DNA from 2 places in the Streptomyces sp. 8N616 genome. Region 1 is predicted to be linked to the other one. Evidence: riboswitches for the same ligand, from Rfam matches in the RefSeq annotation. Region 1 holds a riboswitch; the other holds the start of a gene.

What was found. Region 1 has a riboswitch for cobalamin ahead of ACTWQC_RS26820 (ribonucleoside-diphosphate reductase subunit alpha). Riboswitches for the same ligand answer to the same signal wherever they lie in the genome.
Region 2: linked by a shared signal. The riboswitch ahead of ACTWQC_RS01375 (cobalamin biosynthesis protein) and the one ahead of ACTWQC_RS26820 (ribonucleoside-diphosphate reductase subunit alpha) in region 1 are both predicted to bind cobalamin.

Annotation. Positions count from the first base shown of each region.
Region 1 is NZ_JBQQBY010000033.1:73,179-80,650, forward strand. It holds gene ACTWQC_RS26805 (carbon starvation CstA family protein) at 1-2,020, shown strand, start outside; gene ACTWQC_RS26810 (YbdD/YjiX family protein) at 2,017-2,223, shown strand; gene ACTWQC_RS26815 (GNAT family N-acetyltransferase) at 2,837-3,352, shown strand; cobalamin riboswitch at 3,421-3,551, shown strand; gene ACTWQC_RS26820 (ribonucleoside-diphosphate reductase subunit alpha) at 3,706-6,189, shown strand; gene ACTWQC_RS26825 (ribonucleotide-diphosphate reductase subunit beta) at 6,190-7,257, shown strand; gene def (peptide deformylase) at 7,371-7,472, opposite strand, start outside.
Region 2 is NZ_JBQQBY010000001.1:312,865-320,336, reverse strand. It holds gene ACTWQC_RS01395 (alpha/beta hydrolase) at 272-1,399, opposite strand; gene ACTWQC_RS01390 (class II aldolase/adducin family protein) at 1,557-2,258, opposite strand; gene ACTWQC_RS01385 (inorganic phosphate transporter) at 2,462-3,730, shown strand; gene ACTWQC_RS01380 (hypothetical protein) at 3,781-4,020, shown strand; cobalamin riboswitch at 4,310-4,440, shown strand; partial or broken gene ACTWQC_RS01375 (cobalamin biosynthesis protein) at 4,655-5,578, shown strand; gene ACTWQC_RS01370 (cobyric acid synthase) at 5,938-7,472, shown strand, end outside.

The DNA of each region.
Region 1 (7,472 bases):
GCGCTTCATCACCAACCGGGTCCTGAAGGTCGACAAGTCCCGGGCCACGCCCGCCGAGCGGCTCAACAACGGAGTGGACTTCCACCCGACCGACCGGCGGGTGCTGTTCGGCCACCACTTCGCGGCGGTCGCGGGCGCGGGCCCGCTGGTCGGCCCGGTCCTCGCGGCGCAGATGGGCTACCTGCCCGGCACCATCTGGATCATCGTCGGCGTGATCTTCGCCGGCGCGGTGCAGGACATGGTCACGCTGTTCTTCTCGATGCGCCGCAACGGCCGGTCGCTCGGCCAGATGGCGCGGGACGAGATCGGGCCCTTCGGCGGTGCCGCCGCCCTGGTCGCGGTCTTCGCGATCATGATCATTCTGCTGGCGGTGCTGGCGCTGGTCATCGTGAACGCCCTGGCGAACTCGCCGTGGGGCGTCTTCTCCATCGGCATGACCATACCGATCGCCCTCTTCATGGGCTTCTACCTGCGCGTACTGCGGCCGGGCCGGGTCACCGAGGTCTCCGCCATCGGCGTCGCGCTGCTGCTGCTCGCCATCGTCGCGGGCGGCTGGGTCGCCGAGTCCTCGCTCGCCGACTTCTTCACGCTGTCGCCGGGCGCCCTGGTCATCTGGATGGTCGTCTACGGCTTCGTGGCCTCCGTGCTGCCGGTGTGGATGCTGCTGGCGCCGCGCGACTACCTCTCGACCTTCATGAAGGTCGGAACGATCGCACTGCTGGCGCTCGGCGTCGTCATCGCGCTGCCGACGCTGAAGATGGACCCGGTGACCAGCTTCGCCACGAGCGGCAACGGGCCCGTCTTCGCCGGGTCGCTCTTCCCGTTCGTCTTCATCACCATCGCGTGCGGCGCGCTCTCCGGCTTCCACTCCCTGGTCTCCTCGGGCACCACCCCGAAGATGATCCAGAAGGAGACGCAGATCCGGATGGTCGGCTACGGCGCCATGCTGACCGAGTCGTTCGTCGCCGTCATGGCGATGATCACCGCCTGCATCATCGACCCCGGGCTGTACTTCGCGGTCAACTCGCCGGCGGGCGTAATCGGTTCGACGGTCGACTCGGCATCGCAGGCCGTGGCCGGCCTCGGCTTCTCCATCTCGCCCGACCAGCTCGCCGCGGCGGCCAAGTCGGTCGAGGAGCAGAGCCTCCTCTCCCGTACGGGCGGCGCGCCCACCTTCGCCCTCGGCATGTCGGAGATCTTCTCCTCGGTGATCGGCGGCGCCGGGCTGAAGGCGTTCTGGTACCACTTCGCGATCATGTTCGAGGCGCTGTTCATCCTCACCACGGTGGACGCGGGCACCCGGGTCGGGCGCTTCATGCTCCAGGACATGCTCGGCAACGTCTACAAGCCGTTCCGGCAGGTCAGTTGGAAGCCGGGCGTGTGGTTCGCCAGCGCCGTCGTCGTGGGCGGCTGGGGCTACTTCCTGTGGGTCGGCGTACACGACCCGCTGGGCGGCATCAACCAGCTCTTCCCGCTCTTCGGCATCGCCAACCAGCTGCTCGCGGCGGTCGCCCTGGCCGTCTGCACGACGCTGCTGGTGAAGTCCGGGCGGCTGAAGTGGGCCTGGGTCACGGCGGTTCCGCTGGCCTGGGACGCGGCGGTCACGCTGACCGCGAGCTGGCAGAAGGTCTTCTCCGACGACCCGCGGGTCGGCTTCTTCAAGCAGCGGGCCCTCAACCAGGAGGCCATCGACGCCGGGAAGGTCCTGCCGCCCGCCAAGAACATGGACGACATGCACACCATCGTCACCAACGCGACGGTGGACGGCGTGCTCGCGGCGCTCTTCGCGCTCCTCATCGTCGTGGTGATCGCCGACGCAGGCCGGGTCTGCTACAAGGCGATCCGCGACCCGCAGAGCGTCACGCTGCACGAAGTGCCATTCGAGGAGTCGAAGATCGTTGCCCCCGCTGGGCTCTTCCCGACCAAGGAGGAGAAGGCGGAGCTCGTGGCGGCCGGGGTCGGTGCGGACGCCGGTTCCGGGGAGCAGGGCGGAGCCCGCGACCGGGAGCCCCAGCCGTGAAAGGCGCGGCGGGCCTCCGCAGGACGGCCTCGAAGATCCGCTGGTTCTGGCGCGAGGCGTCGGGCGAGGCGACGTACGACCGGTACGTCGCCCACGCCCGGGCCCGTGACCCGCGGGCGGAGGTGCTGAGCCGACGCGAGTTCGAGCGGCAGCGCACCGATGCGCGGGAGGCCGACCCGCGGGAGGGCTTCCGCTGCTGTTGAACTCGTGGTCGTAGGACGGCCGCCGTACCCCGCCACCGGGGATTGCGGCGGCCGTTCGCCGTCAGCGCACCCAGTCCTTGAGAGGCGCGGTCTCCACGGTGATTCCCACGGGATCGGGCAGCTCGACGGCCTTGCCGAACGGCGGGTCTCGGTCTCGGCCTCGGCGGGGTGCTGCTGGTCGTCGGCGGCGTCTGGCGGGCCCTCGTCCACGCCCGCGTGGACGTACACCCTTCCCTTCATGGGAATGGTGGGCCTGGTCGCGGCGACCGTGGTGGAGCGTGTCCGCCGGCGGCTGCACGACAAGTGCCGTGCTCTTCACCGGGATCACCCTCTGCGCGGGCGGCGTCGCGCCCCCGTATTCCCCGGTTTCTGGGCCGCGATCGCGTGGGTGGTCGGCCGCTTCGCGATGTTCGGCAAGACACTGTCGCCGCTCCGGGCATGCTCGTGTGCACGGCGGCGGTGGCCGTGGTGCACGCGCCCGGGTCCGCGCCGCGGGCGTCCATCACCACGGAGTCCACGCCGACGGCGTCCGTGCCGTCGGCATCCGACGCGGCGTCCGGGCCCGCGGAATCTCCGGTGACGGGTGTCAGACGCCTCCTGCAGACTGATGCTCATGGACATCACGATTCGTGCCGCCCGCCCGGAGGAGTTCGACGCCCTCGGGGAGATCACGGCGGAGGCCTACCTGGGGGACGGGCTGCTCGACTTCGGGGCCTCGGACCCGTACCTGGAACAGCTGCGGGATGTCAGGAGCCGGGCTGAGCACACGGAGGTGCTGGTGGCGGCGGACGGGGCGAGCGATGAACTCCTCGGCGGGGTCGCGTTCGTAGCGCCGGGGAGCCCGTATGCGAACGTGGCCGGGCCCGGGGAGGCCGAGTTCCGGATGCTGGCGGTGGCGCCTGCGGCGCGGCGCCGCGGGGCCGCAGAGGGGCTCGTACGGGCGTGCCTGGAGCGGGCGCGGCAGCTGGGCCTCGGGCGTATGGTCCTGTCCAGCCAGCAGCGGATGCTGACGGCCCACCGGCTGTACGAGCGGCTGGGGTTCGTACGGGCTCCGGAGCGCGACTGGGAGCCGATACCCGGGTTCCCGCTGTGGGTGTTCACCGCCGAGCTCGGGACGGCGGCGGAGTAACTCACCCACCGCCTCTACCCCGTTCCCCCGCTGACACAATATGTAGGGGTGCGCACGGACGGCGACACAAGATGTATGCTCGTGCTCGCTGCCACCACAGGGGAATCCGGTGCGAATCCGGAACTGTCCCGCAACGGTGTGGATGTGCGTGTTCGCGCATGTCCCGAGTCCGAGGACCTGCCGGCAGCACCGCCCGGCTCGACCGGACCGGGCGGCGAATCGTCCCGGGTCTCGTGGGTTGGGCCGACGGACGCTGCGCGGTGTGCTGCCGCCCTTTCCCGGGGGTGACGTACGCCCGCACGCGCCCGTGGCGCACCACCCCTCGCGGCCCCAGCCGAGCGAGGGAGAGCCACGTGACCATCGCGCCCGCGGATCCTGCGTCACGCGAGTCCGTATCGGAGCCCGCCACAGCCGCGGTGACCGCACCAGCAGCCGTGGAGGCGGGCGTCGCCGGCGGCCCCGGCGCCGCCCTGCTGCGCACCCTGACCGACCTCACCGCCGACCTGCCCGCGACCGACCCGGGCCGGGTCGCCGCGGCCGCGCTCCGCGGCCGCCACGCGGGCTCCGACGAGGCCGAGTTGCGGGAGCTGGCCACAGAGGCGGCGGCCGGGCTCATCTCCGAGGACCCCGAGTACTCGCGGCTCGCCGCGCGCCTGCTCACCCGCGCCATCGCCGAAGAGGCCGCGAGCCAAGGCGCCGTCTCCTTCTCCGCCTCGGTCGCGACCGGCCACCGGGAGGGCCTGATCGCCGACGCCACGGCCGAGTTCGTCCGCGCCCACGCCGCCCGCCTCGACGCGCTCGTCGAGTCCGCCCTCGCCGGCGGCGCCGACGACCGGTTCGGCTACTTCGGTCTGCGCACCCTCCACAGCCGCTATCTGCTGCGCCACCCCATCACCCGTCAGGTCATCGAGACCCCGCAGCACTTCATGCTCCGTGTGGCCTGCGGACTCGCGGAGGACGGCTCGGAGCGGGCTGTCGGCGAAGTGGCCGCGCTCTACGGGCTGATGAGCCGCCTCGACTACCTCCCCAGCTCCCCCACCCTCTTCAACTCCGGTACCCGCCACCCGCAGATGTCCTCCTGCTATTTGCTGGACTCCCCGCTGGACGAGCTCGACTCGATCTACGAGCGCTACCACCAGATCGCGCGGCTCTCGAAGCACGCGGGCGGCATCGGCCTGCCGTACAGCCGCGTCCGCTCGCGCGGCTCGCTGATCCGCGGCACGAACGGGCACTCCAACGGCATCGTGCCGTTCCTGCGCACCCTCGACGCCTCCGTCGCCGCGGTCAACCAGGGCGGGCGGCGCAAGGGCGCGGCCTGCGTCTACCTCGAGACCTGGCACGCGGACATCGAGGAGTTCCTGGAGCTGCGCGACAACACCGGCGAGGACGCGCGCCGCACCCACAACCTCAACCTCGCGCACTGGATCCCGGACGAGTTCATGCGCAGGGTCGAGGCGGACGGGCCGTGGTCGCTGTTCTCGCCCGCGGACGTACCGGAGCTGGTCGACCTGTGGGGCGCGGAGTTCGACGCCGCGTACCGGAAGGCGGAGGCGGAGGGCCGCTACGTCAAGCAGATCCCGGCCCGCCAGGTCTACGCCCGGATGATGCGCACCCTCGCGCAGACCGGCAACGGCTGGATGACCTTCAAGGACGCCGCGAACCGGACCGCCAACCAGACCGCCGAGCCCGGCAGGGTCGTCCACTCCTCCAACCTCTGCACCGAGATCCTCGAGGTCACGGAGGACGGCGAGACCGCCGTCTGCAACCTCGGCTCGGTCAACCTCGCCGCCCACCTGGGCGAGGACGGCGAGATGGACTGGGAGCGGCTCGACGCCACCGTCCGTACCGCCGTGACCTTCCTCGACCGGGTCGTCGACATCAACTTCTACCCCACGCCGCAGGCCGCGGCCTCCAACGAGCGCTGGCGGCCGGTGGGCCTCGGCGTGATGGGCCTCCAGGACGTCTTCTTCCGGCTGAAGCTGTCCTTCGACTCCCCCGAGGCCGCCCGGCTCTCCACGCAGATCGCCGAGCGCATCATGCTGGCGGCGTACGAGGCGTCGTGCGCCCTCGCCGAGCGGCACGGCCCTCCCCCCGCCTGGTCCGCCACCCGCGCCGCGCGTGGCGTCCTGCACCCCGACCACTACGCCGCGCAGCCGCGCTGGCCCGAGCGGTGGGCCGCGCTGCGCGCCCGTATCGCCCGGACCGGCATGCGCAATGCGCTGCTGCTGGCGATTGCGCCGACGGCGACGATCGCCTCCATTGCGGGCGTGTACGAGTGCATCGAGCCGCAGGTGTCCAACCTCTTCAAGCGCGAGACGCTGTCGGGCGAGTTCCTCCAGGTCAACTCCTACCTGGTGGCGGAGCTCAAGCGGCTCGGCGTGTGGGACGCGCAGACCCGGGAGGCGCTGCGCGAGTCCAACGGCTCGGTGCAGGACTTCACCTGGATTCCGGAGGACGTACGGGCGCTGTACCGGACGGCGTGGGAGATCCCGCAGCGGGCGCTGATCGACATGGGCGCGGCCCGTACGCCGTACCTCGACCAGAGCCAGTCGCTGAACCTCTTCATGGCTTCACCGACCATCGGCAAGCTCAGCTCGATGTACGCGTACGCGTGGAAGAAGGGCCTGAAGACCACGTACTACCTGCGGTCGCGCCCGGCGACGCGGATCGCCCAGTCCGCGCGCGCCGCCACCGCGGCGACGGCCGACACCGCCGCCACCGCGGCGACCGCGGCGACCGCGGCGACCGCGGCGACCATTCCAGTCCAGCAGGCCGCCCCCGACGAGGCGGTCGCCTGCTCCCTTGAGAACCCCGAGTCCTGCGAGGCCTGCCAGTAAATGAGTGCCCACCCGTCACCCGACCACCACCCCTCGAAGACGGCGCTTCGCGCCGACACCTCTACCTCCAAAAACCTTCTCGACCCGGGCTTCGAGCTGACCCTGCGTCCCATGCGCTACCCGGACTTCTACGAGCGCTACCGCGACGCGATCAAGAACACCTGGACCGTGGAGGAGGTTGACCTCCACTCCGACGTGGCCGACCTCGCCAAACTCTCCGCGGGCGAACAGCACATGATCGGCCGCCTGGTCGCCTTCTTCGCGACCGGCGACTCGATCGTCGCCAACAACCTCGTCCTCACCCTCTACAAGCACATCAACTCCCCAGAGGCGCGTCTCTATCTCTCCCGCCAGCTCTTCGAGGAGGCCGTCCACGTCCAGTTCTACTTGACGCTGCTGGACACCTACCTCCCCGACCCCGACGACCGCACGGCCGCCTTCGCCGCGGTCGAGAACATCCCGTCCATCCGCGAGAAGGCGCAGTTCTGCTTCCGGTGGATGGACTCGGTGGAAGAGATCGACCGGCTGCGCACGAAGGAGGACCGGCGCCGCTTCCTGCTCAATCTGATCTGCTTCGCGGCGTGCATCGAGGGCCTGTTCTTCTACGGTGCCTTCGCCTACGTCTACTGGTTCCGCTCGCGCGGTCTGCTGCACGGCCTGGCGACCGGTACGAACTGGGTGTTCCGTGACGAGTCGATGCACATGGAGTTCGCCTTCTCGGTCGTGGACACCGTCCGCCAGGAGGAGCCGGATCTCTTCGACGAGGAGCTGGGCAAGCAGGTCACGGCGATGCTGGAGGAGGCCGTGGAGGCCGAGCTGCAGTTCGCCCGCGACCTGTGCGGGGACGGCCTGCCCGGGATGAACACCGACTCGATGCGCGAGTATCTGCAGTGCGTCGCGGACCAGCGGCTGCGCCGCCTGGGGCTGCCGGCGCGCTACGGCTCGGAGAACCCGTTCTCCTTCATGGAGCTGCAGAACGTCCAGGAGCTGACCAACTTCTTCGAGCGCCGCCCGTCCGCGTACCAGGTGGCGGTCGAGGGCTCGGTCGCCTTCGACGACGACTTCTGAACGACCGACTGCCGCAGGCCCGGTGTCGCGGGTCTGCGGCAGCCCCCAAGCATGGCGCACAGGTAAGGGGGCGGCCTCAAAGGAGGCCGCCCCTTACGCGAGCACGGAGAAGGTCAGTCGTTCGGGACCGTCTCGTAGCGCGGCGTGCCCTCGGCCATCTGCCGGAGCGCGTCCTTCCGGTCCCGCTTCGACAGCCGGTCGATGTAGAGGTAGCC
Region 2 (7,472 bases), on a different contig from region 1:
GCCCGGCACCCCCGGACGGCGGCATCCCTGGACGGCAGCGCCGTGCGGCGAGCCACGGTCGGGGCACCCGCGTGGACGCCCGCGTGGCGCAGCCCGCCCCGTGCCGCGCCTGCGGTGCGTGACTTCCCGCCCCTGAAGGGGCGGCGGGTGGGTGGTGGGAACTGCGGCCAGCCGACCGGGCCTAAAGGGTGGGTGGGATGCGGCCGTCCGACCCGGGTGGGTGGGACGTGCGGGCGTTCGCCCGTCCCTAAAGGGGCAGGTGGGGGCGGGGCTACATCAGGGGGGTGAGGAAGCGGCGGAGGGCTTCCTCGTAGGACTCGGGGTCGGCGTTCCACATCGACGCGTGGGGGGCGTGTTCGACGGGGAGCAGCGTGACCAGATCCGGACGGCGTTCCGCGAGGGCGCGCGAAGCGTCCCACGGAGCGATCGTGTCGTCCGGGCCGTGCATGATCAGCACCGGTACGGACAGCCGGTCGGGGTCGGCGGACGCCAAGAGGCGCCCGCTGCCCAGACCCGTACGCCCCTGGGCGGCCCGTACCGCCAGCGGCAGCAGCGGCCCCGGCGCGCCGTCCGCCGCGGCGAGAGCCCGTACGGCCGCCTGCCAGTCCAGGATGGGCGAGTCGAGGACGAGGCCCTTGATCCGGTTCCGCAGGGCGGACTCGGCCGCGGCGTGCAGCGCCATCGTGGCGCCCGTCGACCAGCCGTACAGCACGACCGTCTCGGCCCCGTACCGCACCGCGTAGCGGATCGCCGCGTCCAGGTCGCGCCACTCCGTGTCGCCGAGGTGGCCGATGCCGTCCGGGGAGCGGGGGGCTCCGAGGTCGCCGCGGTAGGCGAGGTCGAGGATCGGGAACCGGTGCCGGTGCAGGAAGGGCATGACGACCATGGGGTGTTCGCGGCTGGTGCCGAGGCCGTGCACGGTGATCACCCAGGTGTCGCGGGCGCCGGGTACGAACCACGCGGGCAGCGCGCCGAGTTCGCCGGGCACGTCCACGTCGGCGTGGTCGAGTCCCAGGGCGTCGCGCGGATTCCCGATGTAGACCTGCGGGGTGAGCCACATCCGGTCGCCAGGCTCCAGCGTGCCGTATGTGACCCGCTCGAGGCGGCGTACGACCGAGTCCGCGGGGTGCGGCGAGTTCCTCAGCACCGCCCCGACGATCGCGTGCCGGTCGCCGCCGGTCAGCCCGTACGTGCCGGGCCGCAGCGACGCCAGGCTGCGGGTGAGCGTGATCTGGTCGGCGGCCGAGCCGTGGACGGTGAGCTGCGGGTCGGTGGGCAGCGGCCGGACGCGCGAGGGTTTCAGGGCAGCGTCACAGGCGTACCGCCCGGCCGCCACGGCGGCCGCGCCGGCACCGAGGAGGGTGGCGGCCGCCACGGCCGCCGCTGTACGCAGGCGCATCCGTACCAGTGTGGTCGGGTGCCAAGCGAGCGGCCAGCGGGCGGACACCGTACGCGTACGCGGGTCCGGGACGCCTACGCGGGTCCCGGACGCCTACGCGGGTCCCGGACACCTTCGCGGGTCCCGGACAGCTTCGCGGGTCCGGGACGCGGCGGGGTCAGCTCCGCTCGCCGTCGCGCCGGCGGTTGCCCTCGCCGTCGCCCTGGCCGTAGCCGCGGAGCTTCTCCGCCACCTCCGCGAGCTGGTCCGGGGACAGCAGGCTGGGTTCACGCCCGGGTACGGCGCGCGCGGCGAGCCAGAGCCTGCACATCCACTCCAGCTGCGCAGTGCGGTCGTACGCCTCGTCGAGGCTGTCGCCGTGGACGACGGTGCCGTGGTTCTGCAGCAGACATCCGCTGCGGTCGCGGAGCGCGCGGAGCATGTTCTCGGCCAATTCGTCGCTCCCGTAGAGCGCGTATCGGGCGACGCGCACCGGTCCGCCGAGCGCCGCCGTCATGTAGTGGATGGGCGGAAGCTCGGGGACCAGGGTGGAGACGGCCGTGGCGTGGACGGCATGGGTGTGGACGACGGCCGCGGCGCCGGTGTTGCGGTAGACGGCGAGGTGCATGGGCAGCTCGCTGGTGGGCTTGAGTTCACCGAGGACCTGGCGGCCAGAGAGGTCGACGCCGACGGGGTCGTCCGGAGCCAGCCGGTCGTACGGCACGCCGGTCGGGGTCACGAGAACGGTGTCCCCGACGCGGGCGGACACGTTCCCCGAGGTGCCCACGACCAGGCCGTCGGCCACCGTGCGGCGGGCCGTGGCGACAACGTCGGCCCAGGCCTCCACCAGGGGTGCCGAGGGGCTGTGCAGCGACTCCAAAGTTCACCTCAAAGACAGTGATCTGTTTCACAGAATTCAGCGGTGGCGGCACCACCAGTCGGTTTGTGCCGCTCTGCGCCCGGCCGAGATCCAACCTCCATGGATACGACAGCACCCCAACGCCCCATCCAGTTCACCTTCCGTTCACTCGACATCCCTACGGTCACGGCAGCCACTGACCATCAAACTGATTGCCTGGGTGAATGGAACACATCACGCTTCTCATCGGGATCGTGATCATCACGGCCTTGGTGTTCGACTTTACGAACGGCTTCCACGACACCGCCAACGCCATGGCCACCACCATCTCCACCGGGGCTCTCAGGCCCAAGACCGCGGTGGCGATGTCGGCGGTCCTCAACCTCGTCGGCGCGTTCCTCTCGGTCGAGGTGGCGGCGACCATCTCCAAAGGCATCGTCGATGAATCCGGCATCCAGCCCGAAGTGATCTTCGCGGGTCTGGTGGGTGCCATCGTCTGGAATCTGCTGACCTGGCTGGCCGGTCTCCCCTCCAGCTCCTCGCACGCCCTCTTCGGCGGCCTGATCGGCGCGACCGTCGCCTCGGCGGGCCTCGGCGCCGTCCACGGCGACGAGGTCGTCATGAAGGTCCTGATCCCGGCCGTCGCCGCGCCGGTCGTCGCGGGCATCGCCACCCTGCTGGCGACCCGGCTGTCCTACCGCGCCGCCCGGAACGCCGACCCGGAGGCCACCGCCAAGGGCTACCGCGCCGGGCAGATCGCCTCGGCCGCGCTGGTCTCCCTGGCCCACGGCACCAACGACGCGCAGAAGACCATGGGTGTGATGACGCTGGCGCTGATCACCGGTGGCGCGCTCGCCCCGGACGCCGCCCCGCCGCTGTGGGTCATCGCCTCGGCCGGTCTCGCCATCGCGCTCGGCACCTACCTGGGCGGCTGGCGGATCATCCGCACCATGGGCAAGGGCCTCACCGACATCCAGCCGCCGCAGGGCTTCGCCGCCCAGACCGGCGCCGCGGTCACCATCCTGGCCTCCTCCCACCTGGGCTTCGCCCTCTCCACCACCCAGGTCTGCTCCGGCGCCGTGATGGGCTCCGGGCTCGGCCGCAAGGGCGGCGTGGTGCGGTGGTCCACGGCGGGCCGGATGTTCGCGGCCTGGGGGCTGACCCTGCCGGCCGCGGGTGTGGTCGGCGGCGCCGCTGCGCTGCTGGCGAAGCAGGGCACCGCGGGTGTCGCCGGTGTCGCCGTGCTCGCGCTTGCGGCCTGTGCCGCTATCTGGATCGCCTCGCGCCGCAGGCCGGTCGACCACACGAACGTCAACGACGTCGACGGCGTCGAGGGCGCAGAGCCGGAGGGCGTCGTCACGGCCGCCATCAAGTCCGTCTCCCCGCCGCCGGTGGGCACCGCCGCCACCGGAGCCCAGGAGACGGCCGGCGCGCCGCCCCAGTCGCAGTCCAAGTCCAAGTCCCAGTCCGCCACCGCCAAGGTCACGGCCTAGGCGCCGGGATCAATCGAGATCGGTCGAGAGAGCAAGAAGGAAGCATCCGCATGGACATCGACTGGGCAGCACTCGGCCAGGTCTTCGGCGTCAGCCTCCTGGTCACCGTCGGGATGGTCGGCCTGTTCACGCTCGGCATCGTCGGCAGCTCCAGGAAGGCGCAGCCGCAGCCGGACGGCACGGTCGCCGCGACCGGTGCACCGCCGGTCCTCGCGCGCGGGGGCGCGTACGCCTGCTACGCGCTGTGCGCTGCGGCCGTCGCGTACGGGATTTACCTGATCGTCGCCTGACGGAGCCCCGCGCCGCTCGCCATGCGCCCCTGCGCGGGCACCGCTCGTCATGCGCCCCACGCGCGCGGGGGCACGTGGGGCGACGGCAGCGGGCTCCGCTTCCGTCTCCGCGCAGGGACAACGATGGCCCCACCCGCCCCTGTTGGCGGCAGCCCTTCGTGCCCGCGGCCGGGGAACGATCGCAGTCGTTCCCCGGCCGCGGGCGTGTGAGGTCCTGCCGCAGGTCAAGGGGCAAGTTGACGGGCGTTCGCAGGCCGTGGTGGACTGCCGGAGCCAAACGGCGGCAGGAGAGGAAGCCGGTGCGAATCCGGCGCGGTCCCGCCACTGTCACCGGGGAGCGCTCCCCCACCCCAGAAGTCACGGCCCTTAGCGACGGGTTGGAAGGCCGGGGGAAGCGCCGATCCGGGAGCCAGGAGACTCTCACCGCCGGTCACGTCGAGCCAGGGCGCGGACCCTGAGTGAGGACATATCGTCATGCCCGGCTGCCGCCGTACGCGCCGTTCGCGTCATACCCGCCGTTCCTCAAGAACCGTCGTCGCGCTCTCCCGCCGCCCGTGTTCCCCACGGCCGTGTTCCCTACGCGCGCGTGCCCCCCGCGCGCGTTCCCTCCGAGGCACGACGGCGTCCTGATCCGATGCGTGCCGAACACGCCTCTTTCGTGTACGGCGCCGCGCTGGGCTTCGCCTGCGACCTCGTCGCCGGCGATCCGCGGCGCGGTCACCCCGTTGCCGCCTTCGGGCGGGCCGCGGCCGCCGTCGAGCGGCGCTTGTGGCGCGACCACCGCGCGTACGGCGCCCTGCACGCCGCTGTGTGCGCGGGCGGCGCCGTGGCCGCGGCAGCAGCGCTGTCGCGCGCCGTACGCCGCTCCCCCGCGGCAGCCGTGGCGCTGACCGCCGTCGCCACCTGGTCGGTGCTGGGCGGCACGTCGCTCGGCCGCGAGGCGCGGGCCGTGGGCGGCGCGCTGGCGGCAGGCGACATCGAAGTGGCCCGCGACCGCCTCCCGCACCTGTGCGGCCGGGACCCGCAGGCCCTGGACGAGCGGCAGATCGCGCGCGCCGTCGTGGAGTCCGTCGCCGAGAACACCTCGGACGCGGTCGTGGGCGCCCTGGTCTGGGGCGCGGCGGCGGGCGTGCCGGGGCTGGTGGGGTTCCGGGCGGTCAACACCCTTGACGCGATGGTCGGTCACAAGTCGCCGCGCCATCGGCGCTACGGCTGGGCCTCGGCCCGCCTCGACGACCTCGTGGGCTTCCCGGGCTCCCGGCTCACCGCCGCGCTGGCCGTACTGGCGGGTCCCGACCCGCGCGGCGCGTGGCGCGTCCTGCGCCGCGATGCGCGCAAGCACCCCAGCCCCAATGCCGGTCCTGTGGAAGCCGCGTTCGCGGGCGCGCTGGGCGTACGGCTCGGGGGCACCCTCGCGTACGGCGGCCGGGTCGAGCACCGTCCTGTGCTGGGGGAAGGCAACCGCCCGGTGGCGGTGGAGGACATCGAGCGTGCGGTACGGCTTTCGCGGCGCGTGAGCGCGCTCGCGCTGGCGGCGTGCGTGGGCGCACGGCTGGCGTGGGCTGGCGCCGCACCACCGGCGCCGGGCGCGCTCCGGACCGCGCTGCGCGCCACGTCCGCCGACGCAGCGCGCATCCGCGCGAGAGACCGGCGCGCCGCGAACACCGGCCTTGCGGCACGGTTTTCCCACCCGGACGCCCCTTTCAGGGCGGGCGGGTGGGAAATCCCGGACGCGGAACGCCCGGGGACGGAGGGTCCGGGGCTGAGGGGTCCAGGGCCGCAGCGGCCGCGCGCGGAGGGGCCGGCACCGGCGCGGTCGGAGGCGGGGTTGCCGGGGAGCGGGGTCGTACGGCGGCTTGGGCTCGCGGGACGGCGCGGTCGGGACGCGCGCGTTCCCGGGGCCCGGAAGGAGCGGTCATGAATCGCAGGGGCGGCGGGCTGCTGGTCGCCGGGACCACATCCGACGCGGGCAAGAGCGTCGTCACAGCCGGCATCTGCCGCTGGCTGGCCCGCAAGGGCGTATCCGTCGCGCCCTTCAAGGCGCAGAACATGTCACTGAATTCGTTCGTGACACGCGAAGGCGCCGAAATCGGGCGGGCCCAGGCCATGCAGGCCGCGGCCGCCCGTATCGAGCCGACGGCCCTCATGAACCCCGTACTGCTCAAGCCCGGCAGCGACCGCAGCAGCCAGGTCGTCCTGCTCGGCAAGCCGGTGGGCGAGCTGAGCGCCAGCCGCTACCACGGAGGGCGGCAGGAGGAGCTGCTCGGCACCGTCGTGGCGTGCCTGGAGGAGCTGCGGGGCACGTATGACGCAGTGATCTGTGAAGGGGCCGGGAGCCCGGCCGAGATCAATCTGCGGCGCACCGACATCGTCAACATGGGGCTGGCGCGGGCCGCTCGGCTGCCGGTCGTGGTGGTCGGGGACATCGACCGGGGCGGCGTCTTCGCCTCCTTCTTCGGCACGACGGCGCTGCTCGGCCGCGAGGACCAGTCGCTCGTCGCCGGGTATCTGGTCAACAAGTTCCGCGGCGATGTCGCCCTCCTGGAGCCGGGGTTGGAGATGCTGCGCGGGCTGACCGGGCGGCGGACCTTCGGTGTGCTGCCGTACGCGCACGGGCTCGGCATCGACGAGGAGGACGGCCTGCGCGTGTCGCTGCGGGGCGCGGTGCGCGAGTCGGTCGTCGCCCCGCCGCACGGCGAGGACGTGCTGCGGGTGGCGGTCGCCGCGGTCCCGCTGATGTCCAACTTCACCGACGTGGACGCGCTGGCCGCGGAACCGGGCGTGGTGGTGCGGTTCGTCGACCGCCCGGAGGAGCTGGCCGACGCGGATCTGGTCGTGCTGCCCGGCACCCGCGGCACCGTGCGCGCCCTGGAGTGGCTGCGCGAGCGCGGTATCGCCGCCGCCGTCGCCCGGCGTGCCGCCGAGGGCCGCCCGGTGCTCGGCGTCTGCGGAGGCTTCCAGATGCTGGGCGAGCGCATCGAGGACGACGTCGAGTCGCGGGCCGGGGCGGTCGACGGGCTCGGGCTCCTGCCCGTACGGGTTCGCTTCGCGCCGGAGAAGACCCTCGCGCGGCCGGTGGGCGAGGCGCTGGGCGAGCGCGTCGAGGGCTACGAGATCCACCACGGCGTGGCCGAGGTGACCGGCGGAGACGAGGCGTTCATCTCCGATGGCCGGGGCCGCGGTCTCGACGGCTGCAGGGTCGGGCCCGTCTGGGGCACGCACTGGCACGGCTCGCTGGAGAGCGACGGGTTCCGGCGCGCCTTTCTGCGGCGCGTCGCGAAGGACGCCGGGCGCCGCTTCGTACCCGCTCCTGATACGTCGTTCGGGGCGCTGCGCGAGGAGCAGCTGGACCGCCTGGGCGACCTGATCGAGGAACACGCCGATACGGACGCGCTGCTGCAGTTGATCGAGGACGGCGCGCCGTCCGGGCTGCCGTTCGTTCCGCCGGGGAT